Regions from separate parts of the Alteromonas sp. BZK5 genome, predicted to be linked through region 1. Evidence: predicted binding sites of a transcription regulator. Region 1 holds the regulator's gene; each other region holds the start of a gene.

What was found. The regulator FNR, encoded in region 1, switches genes on or off when oxygen is low (the NO sensors DNR and NnrR bind a similar motif). The targets are predictions, from matches to a motif close to TTGATCTAGATCAA.
Region 2: a site for FNR is predicted at 1,964-1,977, ahead of BIZ39_RS09765 (GbsR/MarR family transcriptional regulator). Genes of this name have one in related genera too.
Region 3: a site for FNR is predicted at 1,592-1,605, ahead of BIZ39_RS02990 (OmpW/AlkL family protein). Genes of this name have one in related genera too.

Annotation. Positions count from the first base shown of each region.
Region 1 covers NZ_JACSOE010000010.1:70,450-74,863, reverse strand. Annotated here, with positions in the region: gene BIZ39_RS04810 (patatin-like phospholipase family protein) at 1-297, opposite strand, end outside; gene ttcA (tRNA 2-thiocytidine(32) synthetase TtcA) at 298-1,251, opposite strand; gene uspE (universal stress protein UspE) at 1,400-2,323, opposite strand; gene fnr (fumarate/nitrate reduction transcriptional regulator Fnr) at 2,568-3,305, opposite strand; gene BIZ39_RS04790 (sulfite exporter TauE/SafE family protein) at 3,351-4,010, opposite strand; gene ccoS (cbb3-type cytochrome oxidase assembly protein CcoS) at 3,997-4,227, opposite strand; gene BIZ39_RS04780 (heavy metal translocating P-type ATPase) at 4,229-4,414, opposite strand, start outside.
Region 2 covers NZ_JACSOE010000026.1:9,104-13,517, reverse strand. Annotated here, with positions in the region: gene BIZ39_RS09770 (cytochrome ubiquinol oxidase subunit I) at 1-1,355, opposite strand, end outside; gene BIZ39_RS09765 (GbsR/MarR family transcriptional regulator) at 1,367-1,924, opposite strand; gene BIZ39_RS09760 (ATP-binding protein) at 2,150-4,414, shown strand, end outside.
Region 3 covers NZ_JACSOE010000006.1:4,330-8,743, forward strand. Annotated here, with positions in the region: gene BIZ39_RS02980 (NAD-dependent succinate-semialdehyde dehydrogenase) at 1-151, shown strand, start outside; gene gabT (4-aminobutyrate--2-oxoglutarate transaminase) at 153-1,442, shown strand; gene BIZ39_RS02990 (OmpW/AlkL family protein) at 1,845-2,516, shown strand; gene BIZ39_RS02995 (hypothetical protein) at 2,752-2,955, opposite strand; gene BIZ39_RS03000 (TOTE conflict system archaeo-eukaryotic primase domain-containing protein) at 3,212-4,414, shown strand, end outside.

The DNA.
Region 1 (4,414 bases):
ATAAGTCGATTCACAAAACTCGCTTGCTAGCTTGTCGAAAACCTTCTGTCCGCTGGCAATGCCGCCGCGTCTAAGTCCTACACCCATAAGAGCAAGTACCTGCCAGTCGCTAAGGGAACAGGCCCACTCTTTCAATCCTTCCAGCTTGCCACTTGCGTAGGCAGCACCAACATAGGCACCAATAGAGCATCCCGCTACAACGTCAATTTTTACGCCGAGTTTTTCTAATGCTTCAATTATGCCAATGTGAGTCCAGCCCCTTGCGGCACCGGCACCTAGCGCAAGTCCAATTTTCATTTACTTAGGTTCCATAATGTTTATTACTTCAATAGTATTATCTTCATCACTGAAGTCCGTACTATTTTCTGTAGTGAAAGAAGGTTCATCGAACCCGATATCACCGTCTTCTACCGGGCCTTCTTGTGTAGCTATAGCTTTAAAATCATAAAGGTTGCTGTCGATTAAGTGTGAAGGCGCTACGTTTTGAAGCGCACGGAACATCGACTCTATACGACCTGGGAAGCGACGGTTCCAGTCTTGTAGCATAGCCTTTATGTTTTGGCGCTGTAGGTTTTCTTGTGAGCCACAAAGGTTACAAGGAATAATCGGAAATTCAGCGGCCTGAGAATATTTCTCGATGTCTTTTTCTGTGCAGTACGCCAATGGACGAATAACGATGTGTTCACCGTTATCGCTGACTAGCTTTGGCGGCATAGACTTAAGCTTGCCACCATGAAACATATTGAGGAAAAACGTTTCTAGCATGTCGTCGCGGTGATGACCTAATGCAATTTTAGTCGCACCTAACTCTTTTGCCGTGCGGTACAAAATACCACGGCGCAAGCGAGAACAGAGAGAGCATGTTGTCTTTCCCTCTGGAATTTTGTCTTTAACAATAGAGTAGGTGTCTTCTTCTACAATTTTGTAGTCAACGCCAATGCTTTCTAGATATTCAGGCAAGATATGTTCGGGGAAACCAGGCTGCTTTTGGTCAAGATTAACCGCAACGATATCAAAATGAATAGGCGCAATCTTCTTTAAAAACAATAAAATATCTAGCATGGTGTAGCTGTCTTTACCGCCAGATAAACACACCATTACTTTGTCGTTGTTTTCAATCATACCGAAATCGCCAATGGCTTTACCCACATTGCGGCGAAGTCGTTTCTGAAGTTTGTTGAAGTTGTACTTTTGCTTACTTTGCGCAGCATTTAATGGCGACGCGTCAGCACTGTTTGTGCCTAAACTCATAATTAACTAGCTTGGTTTGTGATAAAGCCACCATTATACATTAAAGCGGCTTTTCGAGACCATGCTTGTGAAGTTAAATTTGTTGGTGACATACCGTGTTGGCCGCTAAGTAACGGAAAACACGGGCTATGCGGTACTGATGAAAAGATTACACCGACAACGGCGACACAAATCCATCTGGCTTAATAGCAAGCACATCGCAATTGAGTTCGTCGATCACGTGTTCTGCAGTGTTACCAATTAGGGCCGCTGAAATGCCCACACGGCCAACGGTACCAATAACAACCAGCTCTGCATCCAGTGTTTTTGCCACTAGCGGGATGACCTTTTCCGGAAGGCCTTCTCTTACTACGCATTTGTTCTCAGGAATACCGTACTTTAACGCGTGACTACGCATTTCTTTTAAATGATGATTTTTTACCGCGTCGTGATAGGTATCGGGGTCGAACTCAGGCACTTCTATGGCGATATTAAGTGGTGTAGAAGGGTAACTGTTGACCAAATTTACGCTCCCTTTCAATAAAGAGGCGTAGTCGTTAGCAATGAGGGTGAGCTTATCGTTAAGTGCGGCGTGCTCATCGTCTTCACTGCCTACGTTTACTGCAGCAATAATCTCTCCTCCTTCTGGCCAGTCGTGCTCTTTAACGAGCAATACTGGCCGAGGGCATTTACGCATTAAATGCCAGTCGGTGGGGGTGAAAATAACAGAAGCAAGATCGTCGTGCTTTTTGGTTGCCTTTACCACTAAATCTATCTGATTGTTTAGGGTGTAGTAAATAATCGACTCATACGCACGATTATTCCATTCTACAACGATATCAGTTTCAGTGAATCCTTGTTCTCTTAAGTGGGTGGCAAGCCATTTTGCATGCTCCTTTGTAACTGCATCGCGCATTGACTCGCGCTCATCCGGGCTAAGCATGGTCGTCATATCATAAGATAAGTCGTATACCACCATCATTGCGGTAACTGAAGCGCCTGTTTTTGAAGCGAGTTCATAAGCACGGCTCAGTGCAGGTTGGTTATCGCGCTCGGCATCTACCACGGCCAGAATTCGTTTACACTCAATCATAACGTCCCCCTAACTACGAAACTTAGTAGCGGCTGTCGAAATCGAAGCTTTCTAATACTAACTATAAACGACATTGGGAAAAACGTAAGTTGTTTTAGATCAAGAATTTTACGAGGCGACCATGAGTGAACGTACCTAATTGAATATGGAGCAACCGGCGTGGCGCTGAAAGGGTAGATAGGTGGCTAACACAGGTTACAAAAAAGCGCGCTTAGTGCGCGCCTTATTTAACACTTAAAAAGGACTAACCGCAGACAACGCTAGGGCCGTTAAGCGCCGCTAGTTTGGTGTTTAGCCTATCGAAATCCAAAATAGTAATAAGCTTGCCGTCTACCTTTATGATGTTGTCTTTTTGAAAACGGCTTAACAGACGGCTAATCGTTTCAATCGTTAATCCTAAATAGTTTCCAATTTCGTTGCGCGTCATGGTTAAGTGGAATTCTCTATGGGAAAAGCCACGCTCTTCAAAGCGTTGCGACAGGTGTGAAATGAAGTACAGCAAGCGCTCTTCGGCGGTGCGTTTGTTTAAAAGCATGATCATATCGTGATCTTGTTTTATTTCTGCACTCATAAAGCTCATGATTTGATGGCGAAGCTTTGGAAATTGTACCGACATTTCATCAAGAGTTTCGTAGGGAAGCTCACACACCATGGCTGTTTCTAACGCAGACGTGTAGCTTTGGTGTTTGTTCTCTCTTAATGCATCAAAGCCGATAATGTCACCAGGAAAGTGGAAGCCGGTAATCTGTTCTTCACCTTCGGTATTAGTCACAAAGGATTTAAATGAACCTGTTCTCACTGCAAATAGCGAACGAAATTTATCGCCGGTTTGAATTAGCGTATCGCCCTTATGAAGCGGCTTTTTACGTTCAATAATATCGTCAAGAGATTCAATTTCTGTTTTGTTCAGCGCCACTGGTAAACACAGGTGGCTGAAACTACAGTTTTGACAGTGAATAGAAAATTGGCTTCCTTTGCTCATAATGCATGCTCTTTTAAAGAATACCCCACCATAATACACCGATTTTTAAATGATTGCCCCACAAATAAGATAAGCTGCATATATGGCCATTATTACGGCAATAACTTGTCTAAAATAGGTGTTCTGAAAACTTCGAATAAGATACTGACTACCAGCACTAGCGGCGAGTAAGGTGGGCAGAGTACCTAAACCAAAGAAAAACATAAGAGCTGCGCCTTCAACTGCAGTTCCCGCCGCTAACGACCATGTTAGTGTTGAATACACTAAGCCACAAGGCAGCCAGCCCCAAATGAATCCGTAAGGTATTGCGCTAAAAGGGGTTTTAAACGGCAAAAAACGTTTTGATAAAGGTTGTAGTTTGGAAAATAGGCCTTTACCTGCATTTTCCAGCACCGTTAATCCTGTCCACCATTTGCCCAAATAACAGGCCAGTAGAAATAACATAATGCCGCTAAGTAAAGACAGCGCATAGTTGGCAAGCGGTATGTAGTCTGCGGCGATTTTACCAAGAGCCCCGGTTAAGGCGCCAGCCAGCGTATAGCTAGTTATGCGACCTATATTGTAGGCAAGGGTATAGGGCACAGCTGAAGCGCCTTTTGGAGATACCATTCTAAGCGCTGCAACTATTCCACCACACATGCCCACACAGTGAACACCGCCAGCTAAGCCTATAAGAAATGCAGAGAAGTAATTAATCTCTGCCATGAGGCGCTTGGCTTTTATCTATTTTACTTTCTTGAAGTTGCTTGCGTTGTTCAGCAAGCTTTTTCTCTTCAGGAGGAAGGTCATCGTCAAACAGTATGCTATACCCTTGGCGATCTAAATCTTCAAACTGATTAGTTTTCACCGCCCAAAAGAATATCACGATAGCGACAGCGACTATGATAATGGCGATTGGAATTAATACGTAAATAATACTCATGCTATTTGCTCAAAAGTCGCGTTGAGTTTGTGACTACAATAATACTGCTTAACGACATACCAACAACAGCCATCCACGGTGAAAGTAGGCCAGACACGGCGAAAGGCAGAATCAAAACGTTGTAACCTACCGACCATCCTATATTTTGTCTAATTTTTTGCTTCACTTGGTGTGCGGTTTTAATCAG
Region 2 (4,414 bases), on a different contig from region 1:
GGGTCAGTAGGTTGCATTTTTGCCTTGGCAACTTCGCGCTCTTCCGTCGTTATCTCTTCAATTTCAACGGCTCTTCTGCACATCAACATAAGTGTTCCCATGTATGCGATTAGAAGCACCGTATAGATAACAAGATAGAGCGTGAACGACAGAGCAATATTCGCCGGTGGTAACTGGGTAACGGCATCAGCGGTTCTTAATACACCACTTACCAAATAGGGCTGACGGCCTATTTCCGTTACGTACCAGCCTGCTAACGTAGCAATCCAGCCGCTAAACGCCATGCCTGCAAACGTGCGTTTAAGCCAAATTGGGAAGTCTTTGTTACGCATAAGATAAAGACTGCCAAGCCATGACACAGCGAGCATCAACATGCCCATACCCACCATAACCCTAAAACCGAAGAAAACAGGAGCAACGGGCGGATGCTCTCCTTCAAACTCATTTAACCCCTTAATCTCGCCCTTAAGTTCGTGAGTAAGAATTAAACTTGCACCATAGGGAATGGGAATTTCAAAATGATTCTCTTTGCTTTCTTCGTCAGGAATTGCAAAAAGCAACAAAGGTGCGCCTTCAGTGGTTTCCCAAAGTCCTTCCATCGCCGCTACTTTCTGAGGCTGATGCTCAAGCGTATTTAAACCATGCATGTCACCAGCAAAAATTTGTAGCGGGATTAACACTGCCGCCGTATAGGTGGCGGTTTTAAGCGCGAGCTTAGGTGCAAGCTTGTCGTCGCCTTTAAGCATGCGGTAGGCCGAAAGCCCAGCTATCAGGAAGCTGGCCGTCAGTCCAGACGCTAACATCATATGTACAAAGCGGTAAGGGAAAGACGGGTTAAAGATAATTTCTTTCCAGTTTGTGGCATACACCACACCGTCGACCACTTCAAAACCCTGCGGGGTTTGCATCCAGCTATTTAAGGCTAATATCCAGAACGCAGAAGTAGTGGTGCCAAGTGCAACAATAAGGGTTGAAGCCGTATGCAGCCAGTTCGGAACACGGCGTATGCCAAACAGCATGATGCCTAAAAACGTGGCTTCTAAGAAAAAGGCGGTAAGTACCTCATAACCGAGTAGTGGCCCCGCCACATTACCTACTTTCTCCATAAATCCAGGCCAGTTAGTACCAAACTGAAATGACATGGTGACGCCGCTTACTACACCCAAGGCGAAGCTTAGGGCAAAGACACGTACCCAAAAGCGATACATACGCATCCACACAGGGTGACCTGAAATATTAGAGCGCAGCTTAAAGTAAAATAGAAACCAGCCCATCGCCATGGTGATGGTTGGAAACAAAATATGAAAACTAATATTTAACGCAAATTGTAAACGAGACAGCAAGAATGCATCCACAGAAGGCCCCCTTAGTTAACGCTGTTTTTCCCCGGAAGTAGCTTGTCCTTAAGCTCAAGCATACGGCCCACGCCAGAACCCAACTTCATCAACGTGTTTAACTTTTCAGGTCCAAGATTTTGAAGCTCTTCAGACCATGCCGTAATTGATTCGAGTAAATCGTGAATTTCGTTCAGTTTATGTTGTGCATTCGCCTCTTTTTCATTGGCAGGTGCGTCAAGCAACAAATCACGCAGTAGACTCATTGTTGGGTCTATCTCGCGCTTTCTTCGTTCTTCAAACACTCTATTGGCCAGTGTCCAAATATCGCCAGCCGGAATAAAGAACTCTTTTCTCTCACCAGGAACAAGATGCTGTTTAACTAAGCGCCATGACTGAAGCTCTTTTAAACCCATGCTGGTATTGCCTCTGGATATGTTGAGCGCATCCGCAATTTCCTGCGCCGAAATGGGCTCTTCGTTTAAAACAATAAGCGCTAGAATTTGCCCAACTGTTCTGTTGAAACCCCAACGACTTCCCATTTCACCAAAGTGCATAACCGCAGATGTAATTAAAGGCGTCATTTTCATTTTTGCCTTCCAGAAGTTTCAGAAATTACTGAAAGTTTATTGCTTAGGATCAATAAACACAAGTTTTATTCGTGATATTGCGTACGAATTTTTGAAAATTTAATATTCTTCTTATTAAGCGCTGCAGTGATTTGACATGCTTCTTCAATAGAAAATTGGTATCTTATAGAGTAAGTCTAGGAACACACTGCGAAAATTCGCTTTATTGATATTTGGCGCAAAGTAATGCAAACAATTGACCATACCCCTACAACGCTTCAAAACTGTGAAGATGAAGCAATTCACTTGATTGAAAGCGTGCAGAGTTTTGGGTATGTCATTGCCATCAATCCTAGTACTAAAAAAATTCAGGTAGTGAGCGAGAACATTAATGACATGTTCAAAGTAGACGTCGTTCCCGGTGAAACACTTATCACTGAACTAATTGACATTCCCACTCCTGAAGCGCGCACATTCCAGACTATTTATGATGCTGTAAAAGGCGGAAATGTACGCCACGCCTACCAGTGGAAGTTTGCTGAAAATGCGCTCCATCTCAAAGATTGGGAGAAAGAAGGGAGTGGCGTTGCCTTCGATTCTAATGGGCTGTTAGTTATTGAGCTTGAGCCAACCCCTCAACTAAGCTTTGAGGCGGCGCAGCAATGGGTGCCAATGGATGTAGATATTCGCGCATTGTTACCCAATGTCGATGACCGCGACTCCATAGGCGATGTTGCCGATGCTATCGCTCAGGTATTTAAGCAATACATAGGTTTCGACTCGGTCATGGTTTATCAGTTTGACAAAACCTACTGTGGTGAAGTAATTGGTGAAGCCGCAAGTACAGATTCTCGCTCATTCAAAGGGTTGAAGTTTCCGGCTTCGGACATCCCCAGTCAGGCCCGTGAACTGTATCTAAAAAATCGAGTGCGCTGTGTCTACGATGTAGAAGAGCAAGTTATAGGCCTTAAGCCTTCGGTTAAAGAGGCAGAACGTCCGCCATTGGATTTATCAATGTCAATGGTTCGCTCTGTTTCGCCTATGCACATTGCCTACCTTAAAAATATGGGGATCCGCTCTTCATTTTCAGTTTCGCTTGTTTTTGAGGGTAAGCTGTGGGGATTGTTAGCATGCCACAACAGTGAACCTGCTTACATCGACCAGAAGAAACGTTTAGTTTGCGAATCATTAGGTCACCTTTATGCCTGGCAGCTTCACACGAAAGCACTGCATAAAAAGAAAGAGCAATTTCAAATTCGCCAACGCAAGCTGAACTATATTGTTCATCAGCTTACTTCATTCACGAACCCGCTTGAGGCCATCACGCAGAAAGAAGGAGACTTACTGGATGTTGCTGATTCGTGCGGTATGGCGGTGGTTACCCCTACGGGCAACTATCTGGTTGGTAAGACTCCCACAGAGAAAACCTTGGCAAAATTACTCGAAAAATTTGCCATTAGCGGCTCTGAGCAGTCCATTGCTATAAACCGATTAACAAACGAAATTTTAGATAGTGGCGACCTAAACGGCATTCGAGGCATGTATATTTCCTGCGTGTCTTCAAAACTGGGCTACTACACGGTTTGGTTTAGGGAGCAGAAAGACAAGACCATTCGTTGGGCGGGTCGCGATGCAGCCAGAAAAGATATTGGAAAGTCTCTTACTCCTCGTAATTCGTTTGATATGTATTTGCAAAGTGTCGCTGATGAATCGGTAGAGTGGACCGAAGATGACCAACTAATCATTGAAGGTTTTGATCATCTGTTTATACCTTACGCGCTAAGCTTAAAAGCGTCGCTCGATAAGCAAATTAGTAAATTAGAAGAGCTGGATAAAGCGAAAGATCAGTTTCTTGCCAGCATTTCTCACGAGCTACGTTCACCACTTAACTCCATTGTGGGGTGGACCGATTTAGCGCTTATGGATGTCGGCAATGTGGACAGAATGACTGATGCCCTTGGCGTGATAAAGCGCGCGGCATCAACTCAGGCAGCACTGATCAACGACATTCTCGATTTATCCCGTATTATTTCAGGTACGATGAAGCTCAGTACCCATTCGCTTAATATCGCAGGGTCCATATCTGAAGTTGCCAAATCTTTTGAGGCTGGGTTTGCGAGCAAGAATATTCAGCTATCGATAAATTGCGAAGACGATCACACGCAAATTCTGGGTGACAATCTCCGTATAAAACAGGTTATCAATAACCTGTTGAGCAATGCGCTTAAGTTCACGTCGAAAGGCGGTACTGTGCATGTAAGAGGTCGAAGAGAGCATTCAAACTACCTTTTCCGCGTTAAAGACAATGGCAAAGGTATGACGCGCGAGCAGCTATCTCATGTTTTCGAACGTTTTTATCAAGGTAAAAACGAGCACAACAAACATGGGTTGGGCTTAGGCCTGTCTATTGTGAAAAGTTTAGTGGAGATGCACGGTGGTGAAATTTATGCTGAAAGCGACGGACCTAACACGGGAACAACGTTTTACGTAACGCTGCCCATTGCGCCGCTT
Region 3 (4,414 bases), on a different contig from region 1:
TGTGGGCATGGTGGGCATTAATGACGCCGCGATTTCCAACCCGGCTGCGCCGTTTGGCGGCGTTAAACAATCCGGTTTCGGTCGCGAAGGTTCGAAATACGGACTGGACGATTACCTTTCACTTCAATACCGCTGTCTGGGAGGATACTAGTATGGCGACCAATCTATCACTACAACAACGCAAACGGGCGGTGTTTGCCAACGGTCAGGGCAACCTTTATCCGGTGTATGTGTCTCACGCCAAAAACGCCGAGGTCTGGGACGTTGAAGGACACCGCTATCTGGATTTTGGTACCGGTATTGCTGTATGCAACACCGGCCATGCCCACCCCGCGCTGGTTGAGGCGGTCACGGAACAAATGGAGAATTTCAGCCATAGCTGCGTGATGGTAAACCCCTACGAAAGTGCGGTGGCACTGGCAGAAAAGCTCACCGAACTGGCGCCGGGGAACAGCCCCAAAAAGGCCATGTTCGTTACCACGGGCGCAGAAGCGGTGGAAAATGCGGTTAAAATTGCCCGCGCCCATACCGGACGTCGGGGTGTGATTGCGTTTAACGGCGGCTTTCATGGCCGCACCAATCTCACTATGGGGCTGACCGGCAAGGTTACGCCCTATAAAGACCACTTCGGACCGTTTCCGGGCGAGATTTATCACGCACCGTATCCCAATCCACTGCATGGCATTAGCGACGAGCAAAGCCTGGCCGCGCTCAGCACCTTGATGAAAGTGGATATTTCGCCGCGCGACGTGGCGGCGATTATCATCGAGCCTATACAGGGTGAAGGCGGCTTTTACATCGCCTCGCCGACCTTTATGCGTGCGCTGAAGGCCCTGTGCGAAGAACACGGAATCCTACTCATTTGTGATGAAATACAGTCTGGTTTTGCCCGTACCGGGCATATGTTTCATACAGAAGTGGCGGGGATTGAGCCGGACCTGATGACCATGGCAAAAGGGATCGCCGGTGGTATTCCTATTTCTGCAGTCGTGGGTAAGGCCGAGGTCATGGATACCGCGCCGGTTGGCGGACTGGGCGGTACCTATGGCGGCTCGCCGCTGGGCTGCGCGGCAGGCCTTGCCGTGCTCGACGTGATTGAACAGGAGAAGCTCACAGAGCGGGCAATCATGATTGAACGGCGTTTTATGGAATCACTTAACGCACTGAAAACACGCTACCCCGAGGTGGTCGCCGACGTACGCGGGCACGGCGCGATGATCGCGCTGGAGCTAATGACCGACGGCAGTGTTTCGACGCCTAACCCGGCACTCACCAAAGCCATTATCGGCAAGGCACTGGACTATGGCCTGATCCTGCTGGCCTGTGGCTTTTACGGCAATGTCATTCGCTTTTTACCGCCGCTGACGATTCCCGAGGCGCACTTACAGGAAGGACTGTCGCAGTTTAATGCGCTGTTTGATGAGGTTATGGGCGACGAATAGCCGGTAAAATTTGCTGACGTTGGTTATAAAAAGCGAGCCCCCAGCGAAAATTATTAAGATGCTGGGGGATGGCGTTAACCTGGTAATGTCTAATAAGAGAAATTCGTGTCGATTACCTGGTGCCCAGGGGCAGGAGGGGCATCAACCGGCTGAGTTAAATCAAAGTCTACGCGGAATTCTCTTCCCTCACGTACAAGCTGGTAACTGAAACTGTCTGGATAGACAAATATCTTCCAGATATTGTTGAGCGATTGCGGCAGACCTTTCTAGGGAAGATGCGAATACCGTGTGAGCGAATTTTTAGGCGTAGGCTTTTAATCTAATGTTAATCTTCTAGAAAGTTCTTTTTAAGTAAGTCTGTTTAGTCTTATCTGTGTTTAATTATCAGACTGAGAGACTACGATGAAAAACTTAGCTTTAGCACTAACCGCCCTTCCCTTTATTGCTTCAGCATCCAGTGCAGTTGCATTTGAAAAAGGCGACATTCTCGTCCGAGGTGGCTTTGCCACGGTTGCACCTGATGAATCGTCTTCAAACATTAACGTGGGTGACGACTTGGGCTTTGGCCTGAACATTGATAACAACACGCAATTGGGCCTCACCGCGGCCTATTTCATCACGGATAGAGTTAACGTAGAAGTATTAGCCGCAACACCGTTCACACATGACGTTAATTTCGCTATCGATAACCCATTAGGAACAGGTAACCAGCTAGGCGAAGTAACCCACCTTCCGCCCACAGTGACGGTTGACTATTACTTTAACGATCCATCAAGTGCTTTTCAGCCCTATGTGGGTGCGGGCCTAAACTATACGTTTATTTATGACGAGCAATTTACGGGAGCTAATGAAGAGGCAGGGCTTAGTGACTTATCTCTAGATAACTCGTTTGGCTTAGCCGCACAAGTGGGAATAGACTATCAGTTAAGCGAAAGATGGTTTTTGAATGCCGCCGTTCGTTGGATAGATATAGACACAGAAGCAAGCTTCAACCTAGGTGATACCCGGGGCTCTGTGAGCGCTATTGAAATAGACCCCTTTGTCTATGCTATTTCGCTAGGTTACCGGTTTTAGTAACCGTTTAGTTCTTTGATTTCCGCAAAGTGTACGACAATTTGGAGCGTGGTGAGGTTCTTGAGCTGAAGTAATTATAACGAAGACAGATGAAATTAGAGCGAAGACGAACTAACTCATATCAATACCATACAAATCCATACAATGTTGAATATTAATGGATTATGTCTTTGTCTTCGTTTTTTAATCCGCTATGTTGCTCTCTCTTCTGTTATTTAGTCCAGTTTTCGTTGGATTACTCTTCAACAGTAACAAGTTTTGAAATGTTATAGCGATCTAGGTCGTCTCTAATTTCGGTAGTAATATCGAGGTATAGAGTAGGGCTTTTTATAAAATCTTCCCACTTAATGGACTGAATGTATGAGTGTCTACCTGTATAGACTGTTCCACCAACATGTTCATCACACTCTTGTAAATCTGGATATTTTTTATTAAACATATTCCTTCTTTATGCGCCATGACGGCCAAAATCGCGGTTGACGGTCTTTTTCCCCTGAACGTGCCCGTTATCGCACTTTTCGCAAACTCACCGACCACCCTCTGGCGCTGCCCCAAGAAACGCAATGGATGCCTCAGCGCTGGGATAGCGCATTCGTGATAAGCTCCAAGTCTAAGGTGGAGCACACTTGCTTAAACCGTGAAGCGCTCCTTTCCCACAACGGGCCTATGCCAAACGATAATGGAGCTTGAGTAGCATGACAATCCCGGGAGCCCAGGCGCGGCTGGCGCAAATCGTCGAAGCGCTGGCGCGATTGGAAGAACAAAAAACGGCGTTGCTTAATGAACGTAGTGCGCTTTTGCAACAAAGTATGGCGCATCAAGCACAGTACTTCAGTCAATCTGAGACACCCGAGGCCAAGGTTGCCCTGTTTAAGCAATACTTTCGCGGACGCGAAGATGTCTACCCCTTCCGCTGGGAGTCTAAGCAAGGCAAAGCCGGATACAGCCCTTCCTGTGCCAATGAATGGCAAGCTGGGATCTGCAACAAGCCCAAAACGGCATGTTCAGAATGTGCCCACCAAGCCTTCCATCGCTTTGATGACAGTGCCATTAATGCCCATCTTCGAGGGCAACGCACGATTGGGATCTACCCGTTAACGGCGCAAAATGAATGTTACCTGTTAGCGTTTGACTTCGATAAAACGGACTGGTTTGAGGCAATATCGGCACTGCGAAACGTGTGTGAGTCACTGTCTATTGGCTACTTAGTTGAGCGTTCCCGTAGTGGACAAGGCGGTCATTTATGGCTCTTTTTTGAAAAAGCGACAGACGCAAAATCCTCACGCCAATTGGGCACAGCGTTGCTCAATCTGACCATGGACACATACCCGGCCCTTAACTTTGACTGTTTTGACCGCATGTTTCCCAACCAAGATGTCTTACCCAGCGGCGGGATGGGGAACCTCATTGCATTACCGTTACAAAAGCAGCCTCGCTTGTCGGGAAACGCCTGCTTTATTGATACTGACGGGGGTGTTGTCGAAGATCAATGGCAAGCACTGGCGGCGACGGGCAAACTATCACCTGACACTATACGGCAACTACTCGAGCGTCTCGCCGATTATGTGGACGTGGAACCGCAAGTCGCCGAGTTAAAACCCTGGGAAAAATCGACGACCCTTAATACGCCCAAAATTGACGACTGCCCCGCGACAATCGACATCGTCGTGGCTGACAAGCTGTATATTGCTATTGCGGTTTTACCCAACAAACTGGTCGCAACGTTAAAGAAGTTAGCGGTGTTTGCCAATCCTGAATTTTTTAAACGCCAGGCGATGCGATTTTCAACGATTGGCGTACCTCGCTATCTGTGTGCGGCGCACATTGAATCGGGCTATCTGCACCTGCCCAGAGGACTAAAAGGACAAGTTGAAGCGTTACTGGAACAACAGGCTTGT